2 regions of the Spirulina subsalsa PCC 9445 genome follow, and region 1 is predicted to be linked to the other one. Evidence: riboswitches for the same ligand, from Rfam matches in the RefSeq annotation. Region 1 holds a riboswitch; the other holds the start of a gene.
The links. Region 1 has a riboswitch for cobalamin ahead of SPI9445_RS30530 (hypothetical protein). Riboswitches for the same ligand answer to the same signal wherever they lie in the genome.

Region 1 (3,132 bases):
ATCCGACATATGAGGCCCCGCTTCAATAGACCACACCACATCAAAACTCCCGTCGGGGAAAGAGAGCGCTAAAGCATCATCCACCTGAAACTGAGCCATCAGACCCGGAGGAGTGAGTTCCTGAGCGCGTTTGACCTGCTGAGGACTAATCGTAACACCTGTCACAGCAAAGCCGTAATCTTGCGCCAGAATGCGACTACTCCCCCCAATCCCACATCCCACATCTAAAACCGTCGTACCAGCCGGAAGCCCCTCTAATCCCCCCCAGCGCACCATTTCATGAACAAAATCCTCCTTGGCTTTGAGGAAATCCTTGCGTTGAGGGGGGGAGCCATAGTGACCGAGGTGGATATGTTCTCCCCAATAAAATTCAAGGATACCGTCATTAGTCCAATCATCATAGGAGTTAGCGACGGAATCAGTGGATTGATATTTCCGAGGAAAGAAAAGGTAGATGGCTAATCCGAAAAACAGGGCAAATAACAGAACAGCAAGGGTAATTAGTACAAGGTTAAACATGGCTGAATTTGATTAATCTTGGGTCATTTTTAAGGTTTCTGGACGATTGGGGCAGACGAATCTAGATTCCCTAGGGTTTAGGTTTGCTCACGAAAGGAGGCAATACTTATTAGGCGGTTTGACTCCCCATCCCACAGCAAGAACTGGCAACAGTCGAATAAGTCTCTGATGTGCAATGTCTTCACCTCGGAGAGTAAATGACGATTTTCCGCATGACAAGCGGCGAGATGGTAATTAGGAATTCTAGAGGAGAGATGATGAATATTGTGGTAGCCAATATCGGCGGTAAACCACCTCAAAAGGGCTGGCAATTCTAAATAACTGCTTCCCTTAACTGCTCCTAAAACATAATCCCAGCCTGCTGTTTTGTGGGCATAAGATCCCTCAAAAATGTGTTGTACAAAGAAGATCCAAATAAAAATAGTCGCAGAACAACCCAGGGTGATGGAGTAAATACTCCAAAATAGCCCAACCCCCCATAAATGACTGAGAAAAATCCAGCCACAAATTACACAAATATTGTTAAACAGGAGATCCCAAAACTCTGTAGCTGACTGCCAGTGTTTGGAGGAATGGGCGGATATTGTTGACCCTAGGTTAAACTCTGAATCTTTTTGAATCTCTGTGACTAGATAACGGACGAAATCGTAAACTCCCAGAATCAAAATAAGTCTGGGTTTAATCACTAAGTAAAAAAAGCCGCCCGGAATCGCCATAAAGGGATTCCGTAGGATTTCATAGAGTTTTTGATTGAACGAATTAAGCTGGGAAAATTCCTCAGTAGATAGGAAATCGGCAACCCCTCGATAACGCTCCCAGTCGCCATTAGTTTTGTGATGGTAAGCATGATCTCTGGACCAACCATATTGGGGCATAGCGTTGATTACACCGAGCAGAAATCCCATAATGCGGTTCATCCGTTTTGAGCGAAACAGAGAATAATGTCCGCAATCGTGCATTAGGGAAAAACAGCGTAGGGAGAAGAGAATGAGTAGGGTAATAATTGGTGGGAGAAACCATAAAGAAATAGAAGCGGTTTTGATGGCTAACATCCATAAAAGAACGTAGGGGACAATGGTATTAACAATTTGATAAGTTGCCCTTAGATTGCTGCTTTTGATGTATGGGGTTAAGACAAAATCAGATTTTTTAAGGTTATCTGATGTTTTTGGGGGATGGGAGGTTTGAGATTTGATCAAGGGATGAATAGAGGTGGGAATTTTTCCAGAACGGTGTAAGTAATTGTTGAGCATAGTTGATTTTGCGTCAATTTCCTAAAGTAGGATTTTCGAGGTGGAATTCTGACCAACGGCGCTTTACTTGGTTGTAGACTGTGGATAAGGGGATTTTGGATTGTAGAGAATGAACAACAACTGTACCATTTCCCTGAATTACAACAATGATTTCGCGGGTGGGGTTATAAGTTGCGTTCGTGAAACGTTGCTTAGCAATCGCCTGAATGAGAGAAGGAATCGCCTCACCCTCCAGATTCAGCGCCTGAAAGTAGCACGCTGCCTCATCTTGAGCAATAAACGTTTGATTAAACTTCACCTGTTCAAGTTGCCAATTTAGTGTTCTGGGTATCCTCTGGGTTATCTCACAAACTAGAAAACCTCGCCCCTGAGATAGATAGCCACAATGGGCGTTATATGCTAAAAAAATGAGGTTTTGTTGAACAAAAGCATCCTGCCAGTAAGGTGAGTTTCTGTGCCATAAATCATGACTAGAGTGCATAGCTATCCCCCCGTAAAATTTGACCTGTCTCTACCGGATAATTTGGGGAGAGAATCTGGATTTTATTCTGGTTTTTGAAGTTCATAATCGTCACATTTTAAGACCTAAAAGAGTCACAAGAAATGAGCGCATTTCTGCGCTGAACTCCGGTGCAAAAATTGGTAATTAACTCTTGATGAAGGATGAGGTGAAATTAGGGAACACCAGAAAGCTTTGAGGGGATTTGTTCCCTCCCTAAAACCGTTTTGCCAGTCGGTTCTCCAGGGGTTTGGTGAAACAGACCTTTCCAGATCAATTCAGAAAAGTTTTTAGATATTATCATCCGTACCTCGCAGACGAAATAGAACAAGTTCGCGCATCTCCAAAGGAGACAATTCGGCGGGCATTCTGACTCAGAGAGTGCTTGCTCTCTTCACAGCTGCGGGACAGTGCCGGATTTGCACCGGACTTTCCCCCTTACCTCTGTTCGCGAAGCGTTGCGTAGCAATGGCTGCTCCCCACCAGAACCGAAAACACGGACACACTATAACACAAGCTTCGGGCAGAAAGAATCCCTCAAGGGATTGTTGACTCATCATCTTCAGCCAGAATCGAGGCGAATCTATAGGAGATGTCTATTCAATCTCTGTCAGCATCAAGGCGCACCGTGCAATTATCCCCTAATTCAATTCCGGGTGTACTTGACCAATAGTAACCCAACCAAGTGATGATACGAGCGTGAGGGTTGCCATGATTGGTAATTCTTAACGGAGAAGCCTTATAAACAATCCCCTCAATGAGTTCGGCTTTTTTGAGATTGGGCATAGCATTATATCTACGCTCAAATTCAAAACGAGTGAGTTTATCGCCATTTTCTAGGGGCGAAATTGTTGATTTAAG
Region 2 (3,132 bases), 1.6 Mb from region 1:
CGGCTAAAACAAGCCACCAGTTGCCTTGTTTGCTGGGTTTAATGTTAGATTGTGCCATGATTTATTCAAAATAGAGTGAGTGATTGTTTTGGGTCTAAGCGGGTCAAAAAATGAGCAGTTTAGACTCCATGAATAGAGAAAAATTCATTAACTTTGAGCAGGTCTTAAGAGCTTCAAGGTTTGCAGTTCTGGGGCGGCATAGGACTGTAACCAATTCCACACTAAAACCGTGAGAAAACCTTCTGTAATGGCGAGGGGAATTTGAGTGAGGGCAAAGATCCCGGCGAATTTCAGGAAGGCGGCTAAAACCCCACCACTAGCATCAGGAAAAGCAACAGCTAACTGGATTGAGGTGACTAAATAGGTGCTTAAGTTACCCAAGGCTGCGGCGCTAAAAATGCCGATTTTTTGCTGCCCTAATTTGATGGCGATTTGATAAACTCCATAAGCTACCCAAGGCCCCACAATGGCCATAGAAAAGACGTTCGCCCCCAAGGTGGTAATCCCTCCATGTGCCAATAACAGGGCTTGAAAAATTAAAACTAAACTGCCTAAAACCGTCATTACCCCTGGGCCGAATAAAATGGCTCCGAGTCCGGTTCCGGTGGGATGGGAACAACTCCCGGTGACGGAGGGTAATTTCAGGGCAGATAGAACAAAACTAAAGGCTCCGGCTAGTCCGAGGAGTAATTTTAACTCAGGATTTTGGCGGGTGATTTGCAGGAGCGATCGCAATCCCCACCCAAAAAACGGCAACGCCAACACCCACCAGAAAACCGCCCATTGCAAAGGCAAAAACCCTTCCATAATGTGCATCGCTTGGACGGGTCCGGCAGAACCGATCACTAGGTAGCCACTGAGTCCGGCTATGGCCACTAACTGCCAACTCTTATTTCTGTAATTCATCTGTACCTCGCAGATTGATTAAATTCCTTAACCCTCGGCGGGCATCCTGACTTAGGGACTCGTGACCCCTTCACAGTTGCGGGACAGTGCTGGATTTACACCAATCTTTCCCCGTTACCTCCAATGGCTGCTCCCCATTAGAACCGAATTGCATCAGTTTACCAGAAATTGGGGGTAGGGAAACCAGAAAATAACCCGAGAAAAACTCTCGGGTTTCACAGGGAATTTTAGATTTTTTTTGTATCCTAAAACACCCTTGCCTGATATACTGATGTGAGAAGTTGGGAAATCGTACAATTTTCGGAAAGTCGGAACTCCTGACTAGAGCAGGCCTGACTAAATCGGAGGGATTAACTCCCCTTACCCCAGCTTGTTAAATCAGAGCAATCAAAAACAAAGGAAGGCCGCTTAACACGCTTGTTAATTTGCCTGTAATGTTCTTCCCCCGCAAAAAACGAGGGTTTTCACAATTACTAAACTTGTCATGAAAGGTTCTATTTCTGCAACCCAGATCAAGGTCCCGATTTTGTCCGAACCATTACGCCTCGGTAGCGAAGGGCGCTTTGTGAAGGTCTTGCAACTTCAACTGGAGTCTCAAGGCTTTTTTTTAGGGCGTGTTGATGGCGTTTTCGGTAGAAATACCCTCGCTGCTGTCCGTGCCTTTCAAGCTGAGTTGGGGTTATCTATCGATGGTGTGGTAGGAGCAGCCACTTGGCGGAATTTGGGGGGAGAGTATTATGGTCGGGAAAAGGTAGTGTTTCCTGTAACTGTTTTTTCTTGAAAGAAGATTTTGTGAAAGACCCCCGAAGTCGCCCCCTTTCTGGATGAGTACCCCAGAATTGACTTGAACAAAACTAGGGACGCACTCCCCCATCTCGCGGAACGCGGGTGGGGAGTGCGTTTTGCTGGGATGAGTGGGAAGGGAAACCCTAATCAGCCAATTGTAGGAGGGCAAAGAGGAGTGGCAGTTTGTAGGCTGTAGTTGTTAGGCTGAAATCAGTGACTGCACCGAGACTCAACTTCTATTATGACCTTTCTGAATTCTTTATCCTCTTTGACCAGCAAAACACCTTTTGAGAAGTTGGGCTTATCTGTTCCCCGTTGGGGTGAAAAACAGAGGACTCACGACTATCGCAAAGGGATTAATCGCGATCGCTATATTTTTGAGCAAGTTCCCCATAGTTCCGAGGCCTACATCACAGCCTATAATGCTGTGCCGCGAACGGGAGATCATTTGTTGATTCCGGTGGGGGAGGAAACCCTCTGCTATCGCGTGGCTGTGGTCGAATCCTATTACAACCCTAATTTTGTTTGGACGGCTTTGTTAATCCAAGTGAGGAGTTGATTAATTCCCGGTTGACTTTGCTCAACCAATCTGATAGGGTTATATTGCCAGTGGGGAACTAAGTTCCCTTCAAGGCAGTCTAGGTTTAAATATCTAGGGTGGAGTTTCTGGAATCAACAACACCCGGAATTAACCTCCTCTGGAATTAACAACCTAGCAAGTTTCCATTCAACTTATTAAAATCACCAGTTTCCTAGATGAATTTCCCCAGCGCGAGCTACTTTTATTTTTGGTTTAGACAGGTTCACCGAGGGTGAGTCCCGTTTAAGCTGGCGAAAGCAAAAGGGAAAACTCGGTGAACCGCAAGCACTCTAAAGAGTCTGCGGTTTTTTGCTTTTTAGGGGGTTATCCCCAAACACCCGTTCATCACAGAGACACCTATGATCATCGCTGCTCCTTGTTGGTTTTTTGGTTTTTATTTTACTTGGCCTACTGGATAGTCCGAGCGTAGATCCTGTTGTCTCTCCCTCTTGCTCGGACTGTGATTCCGAGCTTTTTTTGTTTCATTATTCATGCTTTAAGGAAGGTTCACACCATGTCTCAGACTCAACTGATTGCTAAACAACACGACCACGATATGACCTTAGTTTCCCTGTCCTCTGAGGTGGTATTCGGGGGGGAAGAAGTGGTGATTATTGGCGGGCCTTGTTCGGTGGAAAGTCAGGAACAAATGGACACCGTAGCTGAAACACTGAGCGCCGCTCCTGTCCAAGCGTTACGGGGCGGCGTTTATAAGCCTCGCACCCTGCCCTACTCCTTCCAAGGGTTAGGTCATGAGGGGTTAGACATTTTAGCGCGGGTGCGTAGGCAGCACCAGATTCCGGTGGTTACGGAAGTGATGGCGATCGCACAAATTGAAGAACTCGCCGAGGTTGCCGATA

Region 2: linked by a shared signal. The riboswitch ahead of SPI9445_RS0118840 (energy-coupling factor ABC transporter permease) and the one ahead of SPI9445_RS30530 (hypothetical protein) in region 1 are both predicted to bind cobalamin.

What each region holds. Positions count from the first base shown of each region.
Region 1 is NZ_JH980292.1:2,541,804-2,544,935, reverse strand. It holds gene SPI9445_RS0111750 (methyltransferase domain-containing protein) at 1-519, opposite strand, end outside; gene SPI9445_RS0111745 (fatty acid desaturase) at 597-1,772, opposite strand; gene SPI9445_RS30530 (hypothetical protein) at 1,786-2,253, opposite strand; cobalamin riboswitch at 2,614-2,779, opposite strand; partial or broken gene SPI9445_RS0111735 (Uma2 family endonuclease) at 2,875-3,132, opposite strand, start outside.
Region 2 is NZ_JH980292.1:4,128,645-4,131,776, reverse strand. It holds gene SPI9445_RS0118845 (energy-coupling factor ABC transporter substrate-binding protein) at 1-58, opposite strand, end outside; gene SPI9445_RS0118840 (energy-coupling factor ABC transporter permease) at 148-906, opposite strand; cobalamin riboswitch at 926-1,069, opposite strand; gene SPI9445_RS26180 (peptidoglycan-binding domain-containing protein) at 1,433-1,687, shown strand; gene SPI9445_RS0118830 (hypothetical protein) at 1,934-2,251, shown strand; gene aroF (3-deoxy-7-phosphoheptulonate synthase) at 2,736-3,132, shown strand, end outside.